2 regions of the Arthrobacter sp. UYCu511 genome follow, and region 2 is predicted to be linked to the other one. Evidence: predicted binding sites of a transcription regulator. Region 2 holds the regulator's gene; the other holds the start of a gene.
The links. Region 2 encodes LexA, which represses DNA repair genes until DNA is damaged. Its sites were predicted from a motif close to TCGAACANNTGTTCGA; they were not measured.

Region 1: ABIB48_RS15750 (LexA family protein) is a predicted target of LexA. The motif match lies at 2,607-2,622, and genes of this name have one in related genera.

The regions. Positions count from the first base shown of each region.
Region 1 is NZ_JBEPPB010000013.1:81,959-86,373, reverse strand. It holds gene ABIB48_RS15765 (CatB-related O-acetyltransferase) at 1-449, opposite strand, end outside; gene ABIB48_RS15760 (DUF4166 domain-containing protein) at 537-1,235, opposite strand; gene ABIB48_RS15755 (SRPBCC family protein) at 1,244-1,990, opposite strand; gene ABIB48_RS15750 (LexA family protein) at 2,184-2,585, opposite strand; gene ABIB48_RS15745 (MFS transporter) at 2,713-3,924, shown strand; gene ABIB48_RS15740 (hypothetical protein) at 4,254-4,415, shown strand, end outside.
Region 2 is NZ_JBEPPB010000003.1:65,835-70,249, reverse strand. It holds gene hflX (GTPase HflX) at 1-73, shown strand, start outside; gene ABIB48_RS05975 (ATP-dependent DNA helicase) at 66-2,093, shown strand; gene lexA (transcriptional repressor LexA) at 2,151-2,894, opposite strand; gene ABIB48_RS05965 (LysM peptidoglycan-binding domain-containing protein) at 3,174-3,653, shown strand; gene ABIB48_RS05960 (histidinol-phosphate transaminase) at 3,776-4,415, shown strand, end outside.

The DNA of each region.
Region 1 (4,415 bases), on a different contig from region 2:
ACCACAGCTTCTGTGGAAATCACGGCACCATGGCCGATCCGCACCCCTGGCATGATCGTTGCGTTCGCGCCGATCCAGACATCGTTGCCAACTATTGTGTCCCCACGGGAGGGTAGATCTGTGATCAGATCACGGTGTTCGCCCCACGCCCCGCCCATGATGGGGAACGGATAGGTGGATACTCCGTTCATGCGGTGGTTCGCACCATTCATGACGAACATGGTGCCGGAGGCAATGGCGCAGAACTTCCCGAGCACCAGCTTCTCTGGACCGTAGTGATGGGTGACGTTCCTGGTCTCAAATTCAGCGGAATGCGGAGGATCGTCATAGTAGCTGTACTCCCCAACCTCAATCAGTGGGTTCTGAATCAGCGGTTTGAGGAAAACCACTCGGTCCTGCCCCGCGATTGGATGGATCTGCATGGGGTCAGGAGCGCCAACGGTAGACATCCCGTTAGCTTAGCCCGTTGGGCTGATATACCCATCTGGGAGCCAAGAAGAATCTGATGACAGGACCGGCCCGCAAGGGGACATGAGTTACTCGCGGACTTCTTCCCGTACCGGTTTGAGATGGCTAGGCACCGCTTTTCCCACCATGGCCGGGAATTCGCAGCTGAACTCGCCCTTATATCCGAAGAGGAAACCAAAGTAGGGGTTGCGTACCTGCATCTGGACGGTGAACACCCCACGTGCCTCGTCATAACCTTCGTAGAGGTCCGCCGTGCCGGTGCCAATCCGCGGAAAGTTGAAGGCCACGGGTCCCTCATAAAAACGCTGGCCAGTGGTTTGCAGGTGCAGGGAGCCATCATCAAGAACTTTTAGGACAAGATCCGTGGCTAGATGCTGGTGAGTGCCGAGATAGTCCACAATGGTTCCACGCGCTTTGCTGTACACCATGGTGGCGTCAAAGCGGCGCTTCTTCGCCTTCTCTGCCCTGGCGCTGGGCATGTCCAAGGTCCGGACAAAGGTCACGGTGGGACGGCCAAAACCATCAACGTAAGGATAGTTCTCCACCGTGAACGGGATGTTATTTCCGTGGTCAGGGAACAAGATGTTGCGGAAGGCACCCAAACGCAGAAATGGTACCGTCCACCAGGCACCGCGCCGCACCTGCGTGAAGACTCCCGTCCCCACGCAGCCATAGCCGGCTTCAACACCCACACCGAAGCGCTTTTGCATCATGGGGTGCAGCCGTTGAAAGTCTTCGCCCAAGGCAGTTTCAAAAATTGATGCCACGAGCTTTCCTATCCCTGCCGGCCGGTCCTGGTGTTTGATTGTTCGGGTTCTTGTAAGTCTGCGAGAGCAGCAAGGGCACGTGCTGCCTGTTCATCAGGTGCGCGGCGCAGGCAACGCCCAGCCCGCGGGACGGACCAATGCCTTGGAAACAGAAGAGCGGCAACGGCAGCCCCGGCACCCAGCGCTCCCAAGCCCGCTTCTTGCTTCTGCACTGCCCGGACCAACAAGCCGGCGCCGGCAAGTACCCCGCCTGCACGGACACCCGCGTCAAGGAACCAGCGGTTGCGGGCAGTGCGCGGATCCAGATCCGTCTCGGCCCACAGCCGGAGGCGGTCAAAGCTGATGGCCGTAGCCCAGCCGAGCGCCGGACGGATGAGACGCACATCCACGGCTTTCCCGACGAGGCCCATCCCGGGCCTGTAGTTGTAGCCGGTGACGAAGCGGAGCCCGCAGCTGGTGGGGATGTAGCGCCAGTAGCCTGAACCCGGGCCGATGGGTGAAAGCGAGTCGGCGGTGTCAAACTTCAGCACCGAGGTGGCTTGGCCATCCGCACGGTGCCGGTGGCCGAGGGAAGTCCCCGTACCTCTGATCGCATGGAAGGGCAGCAGGAATTCGTAGCGGAACCGGACCTGTCCCTGCTCGTCCTGGTCTAGGGGAATGATGCGGGAGAACCGCAGGTCCCAGCGCGGATGTTTCTCCGGGTTCTGACTCAGCTCCCACACACGCTCCATGGAGGCCCGGATATGCGCTTCCACGTACAGTGGTTTCCCGGGTTTCCCCAGTTTCCCGACTTTTTGCTCTCGCCCCAGAGTTCTCCCCATCAAGCCATCTTATGGGCCCAGCGAATGAGCCCAGGCAACGGCAGGCATCGAACGCAGTTACTCCATCTCATGCCTGTAGCCCTTCCCTTCTCCGATTGCCAACCCAGGCCTGCCGCCCTAGCTGCGCCTAGACGTGGTGCAGGCACCGGGTGACAACGCCCCACACGGCAGCCTCGCCAGTCAGGAAAAGCACCTCCGCAGCAGCCGGGGACGGAGCAGTGGCGGGCGCGGTGAGCAAGGAGGTCACGCCGTCGTGCATGGAAAGGCGGCGGATGAGCAATTCACCCTCCACAACCACCACCACCACGGAGCCGTCACGCGGGGTGAGCGCCCGGTCCACGATAATCTCATCGCCGCTGGCAATGCCGGCACCGGCCATGGAATCGCCAGCCACACGCATGAGGAATGTGCTGGTGCGGTCACGAATCAGGTGGCGGTTGAGGTCGATCCCGCCGTCGAAGTAGTCGCGGGCGGGCGAGGCGAAGCCTGTGGGTTCGGCGCTCTGATGTCTGGGTGCGGGCACGTCCATACCAAACACAACACCACCGCCTAGAACAAAGATTCGAAACATAAGCGTATCACTGCTCAGGCAGCGCCGTTTGGTGCTGCGGGGTGCGCGTTCTACGGTTGGAGTTGTGAATGTTGCAAGCACTGTCATGCCATGGGACGGCCACCGGCGGGGCAGCACCGGGTACCGCCGGGTACTGGCCGCGCTGGCATGTGCCGGGGTGGCGACATTCGCTCAACTGTATTCATTGCAGGGCCTGCTGCCCCTTGTTTCACGGGATCTAGGAGTCACAGCGGCGCAGGCCTCGCTGACGGTTTCCATGGCAACGATCGGGCTGGCCGTGGCCGTCCTGCCGTGGTCCTTCGCCGCCGATCACTGGGGCCGGATCCGCACCATGGGCTTTGCCGTTATTCTGGCCACTGTGTTTGGCCTGCTGGTCCCGGCGGCCCCGAACTTTGAAATCCTGCTCCTCCTGCGAGCGCTGGAAGGCGCAGCCCTGGGCGGCATACCGGCCCTGGCCATCGCCTACCTGACGGAGGAAGTCAGCCGCTCCAACGCTGCTGCCGCCGCCGGGGCCTACGTTGCCGGGACAACGCTGGGCGGGCTTTTTGGCCGCCTGCTGGCAGGGCCCGTCGCCGACCTCGCCGGCTGGCGGATAGGCACGCTCGCCGTCTCCCTCTGTGCAGCGGCCGCCGCCGTGGCGTTTCTGCTATTGGCACCCAAGCCCAGGGGGTTTGTGCCGTCCCCGAGGGAAGGGTTTGGCTCCGTGCTGGGCAAGCTCCTGCCACAATTGCGCAGCACTTCACTGTTGGCGCTCTACGCCCAGGCATTCCTGCTGATGGGCTCCTTTGTCAGCGTGTACAACTACTTGGGGTTCCGGCTCGAAGCGCCTCCGTACTTGTTCCCGGCGTCGGCCGTGGCGCTACTGTTTCTGGCGTACCTGGCCGGGACGGTGTCCTCGCGCATGGTGGCCGGCGTGGCCGCCCGCTGGGGCCGGCGGGCCGTGCTCTTGGTATCCGCCGGGGTCATGGCCGCCGGATTGGCCATGACGTTGGCGGCCCCGATCCCCGTCATTCTGGTGGGGCTGGTCCTCTTCACGGCCGGGTTCTTTGGTGCCCACAGCATCGCCTCGGGGTGGACTGGCGCCTTGGCGCTCATGGGCCGGGCGCAGGCCTCATCGCTGTACAACCTGAGCTATTACGCCGGCTCCAGCGTGGTGGGTTGGAGCGCGGGGTTGGTTTTCCAGCAGTTCGGCTGGACCGCGATGGCCGGCGCCTTGGCAGTACTGATCGGCCTCGCCGTAGTTGCCGCGGTGACGCTGCTGCCGCGGTCTGCCGGGCGGGCGGGCGGCCCCCGCTAGGCGCTAGGGGCTGCCGGCGCCACTAGGCGCTAGGCGCGGGCGGAGCCGTGGCTGATGGCCGCCCTGGATGTATTGTTGATCGTGCTGCTGAGCATTGCCGCGGTCCTGTTTTTAGCGTTGCAGTCATGGCTGGCCGCCACTGTGGTCCGGCGCGTGGTGGGCGTGCACCGATACCAACACCACCGGGCTGGATGCCTCACCCCTGGTGGCGCTGCTTCTGCTGGTCCTAGCCGTGTGCTGGATTTTTGCCGTGGGTGTGGCTGTGCTCGTGTTCATCGAGGCGGCCTTCCCCACCGGCACATTGCCATCCCTCGGGCATTTTTTCACTGATGCGAAGGCACGACGGCGGCGCACCCGGCGGTATGGGCGAGGTCATCTCCATCGCGGTGCAGCAAGGGCTCGGTTCACGGCTGCGCGGCTTCGGCCGGGACGACGGGTTCGGCCAAGAGGCGAAAACGGCCCGGGCCCTGCGCCATGCCTTGGACGAAGCA
Region 2 (4,415 bases):
TGGCACTTTGGCCCACGCCCGTGTCAGGGAAGACTTGGCAGCTGAGGTTGAGCCGTTTGTCCAGCATGCCTGAAAGTGAACTTTCGCAGCAGGCTCTGGAATTACTGGATCGTGCCGTTGCTGCCATGGGTGGACAACGCCGTGATGGGCAGCATGAAATGGTCCGCCGGGTAGTTGCTGCCTTAGAGAGCGGGGACCACCTTTTGGTTCAGGCGGGCACAGGCACCGGAAAGTCCCTGGCCTACCTGATTCCGCTGATAGTCAATGCGCTCACCAGCGAGAAGCCAGCCGTCATTGCAACAGCCACTCTGGCCCTTCAAGCACAGATTGTGGGCCGTGACGTGCCCCGGCTGCTCGCTGCTTTGGCGCCAGTATTGCCGCGCCCCATTGACGTGGCTCTCGTAAAAGGCCGCAGCAATTATGTATGCAAGCAAAAGCTGGCTGGAGGCTTCCCCACAGAAGATACGGGGGAAGGCGCCCTGTTCAGCCTGGGGGAGGACACCAGTGTGGCGCACCTGCCCGGTGCTACTTCCGGGCCCACCTCACAGCTGGGTAAGGAAGTGGTCAGGCTGCGTGACTGGGCGCAGGAGACTGACACAGGGGATCGGGATGAGCTTGTCCCTGGCGTGACGGACAAAGCATGGCGGCAAGTCTCTGTTACCTCCATGGAATGCCTCGGCGCGCAAAAGTGCCCCCTTGCCACCGAATGTTTCTCTGAGCTGGCCCGTGCCCGCGGCGCCCAGGCAGACATTGTTGTCACCAACCACGCCATGCTGGCCATTAGCGCCTTCGAAGGTATAGCAGTGCTTCCTGACTATGACGTTGTGGTGGTGGACGAGGCCCATGAGCTCCAAGATCGGGTGACGGGGGCTGTTACAGGGCAACTATCTGTCCAGATGGTTTCCGCAGCGGCATCAAGCACGCGAAAGCACACGGCGGTTTCCGTGGATGCCTTGCATGCCAGCGCGGCCGCTCTGGACCTAGCTTTGGCGGGGACCCCTGAAGGGCTCTTTCCCAACGGCCTCAATGAACAGCAGTCCCAGGCGGTGGAACAGTTACGCGACAGCGTCCGGGCAGCCCTCTCCGACTCCAAACCTGAGGGCAATGCGGCGGTTGACAGTGGCCGTTCCATTGCTCGTTCACGGCTCAATCTGATCTTTGATCTGTGTGAGCGTTTGCTGGATGCCACCAATGCAAGGGAAGTGGTGTGGGCATCCCGCCCAGGTTCTTTCACCCCCGGGAAGGGCTACCAAAAGGCCGATGAAAGTGAGCCTGCGGTGCTCAATATTGCGCCGTTGAGCGTGGCCATGAAATTGCGGGAAGGACTCTTCGCTGACCGGACGGTAGTGCTCACCTCAGCTACCCTTGCCATTGGAGAGTCTTTTCAAGCCACCGCTGGCGGACTGGGATTGTTGGGTCCTAGCGCACCCGCGTGGACGGGGGCCGATGTTGGATCTCCCTTTGACTACCCCAAGCAGGGCATGCTCTATGTTGCCGCTCATCTGAAAAAGCCGGGCTTTGGCATGTCGGAGGCGCAGCTGGATGAATTGGAAGCACTGATTTCTGCCGCCGGTGGGGGAACCTTGGCATTATTCTCCTCACGGCGTGCGGCGGAAGATGCAGCTGAGAAGCTCCGCAAGAAGTTGAAGGTGAAGATCCTGTGTCAGGGGGATTCCTCCATGTCGGGGCTCATCAAGGAATTCGCGGATGAACCCGACACCTGCCTCTTTGGCACCATGTCCCTTTGGCAAGGGGTTGATGTTCAGGGCACCTCGTGCCGGCTCGTTGTGATTGACAGGATTCCCTTCCCCCGCCCTGATGATCCGTTGGTGACCGCCCGGGCGCGTGCCGTGGCGCAAAGTGGTGGGGATGGATTCATTGCCATTTCAGCCACCCATGCCGCAGTGAGGTTGGCGCAGGGGGTGGGGCGCCTGATCCGCTCTAGCGATGACCGGGGTGTGGTTGCTGTTCTTGACTCGCGGCTGGCCAATGCCGGTTACGGAGGCTTCCTGCGAGCCGCCCTGCCGCCATTCTGGTCTACGAAAGACCGTACCGTGGCGCTTGGTGCGCTGAAACGGCTTTCCGGAAAGTAGTGCTGCCAACACAAAAGCGCCCCGCTAGACGGGGCGCTTTTGTGTAGGCAGCTGCTGTTACAGGCTGCGAAGTACCGAGACAACCTTGCCCATGATGGTGGCATGATCGCCAAGAATGGGTTCATAGCGGGTGTTTTGCGGAAGAAGCCAAGTATGGCCGTCGCGTTGCCTAAACGTTTTCACAGTGGCTTCGTCCTCCAGCAAGGCTGCCACGATGTCTCCATTGTTGGCCGTGGGCTGCTGCCGAACCACGACCCAATCGCCGTCGCAAATTGCGGCGTCGATCATGGAATCACCCTGGACCTTGAGCATGAAGAGTTCGCCGCTGCCCACAATCTGCCGCGGCAGAGGCATGATGTCATCCACCGCCTGATCGGCCAGGATGGGCCCGCCTGCCGCAATACGTCCCACAAGGGGTACGAACGCGGTGTCGGAGGAGGAGCTCAGCTCAGCAAAGTTCAATCCATTCGAACTGCGCAACGCCGACGGGGAGCTTACCCCTTCAATCTCAACCGTGCCGCTGTCCAGCACCAGCGGAATCAGAACTTCCATGGCGCGGGGACGCTTGGGATCGCGGCGCAAATAGCCGTGGCGTTCGAGCTGAGTCAGTTGGTGCGTAACGCTGGACAAGCTAGCCAGGCCAACGGAATCACCAATCTCACGCATCGACGGCGGGTACCCTTTGTCTGCAATACACCGCTGTATGCACTCAAGGATCTTCTTCTGCCGCACGGTGAGGCCCTTCATGCCGGCCCGGCTGGGGGCTTGAGGAATGCGGTGCGGCGGGTCTGGAAGCGTCATGGTTCCGTCGGTCCTTTCGTGGCTGCCCTGAACAATGTCAGTGCCTGCTGGTGGACTGCATCATGCGGCCAATCCTTGTTCTTCCGAGTTTAAGCCACCAAGAGGCGAATTTCAAACATTTGTTCTATTTACTCTTGGCAAGTGTCGTCTATAGATGCTAAAACTGTACTAGAAGCAAATTAGAACATACGTTCTATCGAAGATGTTGAGTGTGGAATTTCGATCCGATGGGTGTGCTTGGCCACGGGATCCGGATTCACGGTGAAAGGACCACAAGTCATGAATGCAGCGCTTATCTCCCACGCATCCTTTGGCGTTTCCACAGCAGGGGTTAGCGCCCGTGCGGCCCGCATTGACCAGACAGTTGGAGCGGGGCGCACCGGTGCCATCACCGCTTCCCATTCCAGGGGTGCCTCCGATGCTGCAGGAAGGCTAGCGCTGACCAGGCGCGGGCGTCTGGTGTTCTTAGGGATTCCAGCCATTGTCACCGCCGCCCTACTACTGTTTTTGGCGCTGGCCATCATGGCGGGCTTCCTGGCGGGACCGGCGAATGCTGCAACGGAGTCGCAGCCGGTGAACCTTGCAGATTATGCCGTTGCGGTAACCGTCTTACAAGGTGACAGCCTCTGGAGTATTGCGGCCGCCGCAGATCCGGGCCGTGATGCACGCCATGTGGTCAGGGAGATCGTTGCTCTCAACGACTTAGGAAGCGGGATACTTCACGCCGGGCAGCGACTCTACGTCCCCATTCCCAAATAGCCCTCCGTACCAATAGGTCCGCAGGCCAAGAGCGCTCCTCCACAGCCGGGTAAGGTCTTGGCAGGTGTCCGCATTGTGTCGCCGTTTCGAACTTTCTCACGGCCACCAAATATGCTGGGGGAATGGACCAGTTTGAACGCCTCCGTCAATTGCCGCTTCGTGACGATCTGCGAGGCCTGCGCCCTTACGGGGCTCCTCAGCTAAATGTTCCCGTTCTGCTGAACGTCAATGAAAACACCCATGGCGTTCCCACGGATGCAAAAGAGGCCATCTTGGCAGCCGTTGCGCAGGAGCTTGACGGCCTCAACCGCTACCCGGATAGGGAATTCACGGTGCTTCGTCAGGAATTGGCGGCATATCTGGGTCATGGTCTGACGGAGGAGAATCTCTGGGCGGCCAACGGTTCCAATGAAGTTCTTCAACAACTGTTGCAAGCCTTCGGTGGCCCCGGCCGAACGGCCATGGGTTTCCCTCCCACCTATTCCATGTACCCGCTGCTCGCCAGTGGCACAGGGACTGGCTACGTGGCAGGTGTCCGTGAGGATGACTTCACCCTCACCGCGGAATCTGCGGCGGAGCAGGTGCGCCGCAACGGCCCCAACATCGTCTTCCTGTGTTCGCCCAACAACCCTACGGGAACGGCTCTTGGGCAAGATGTGGTCGAGGCGGTCTACCAGGCAGGGGAGGAAGCTCAGGCCATCATCATTGTTGACGAGGCGTACGCCGAATTCGCCCAGACGGGAACCCCTAGCGCACTGAATC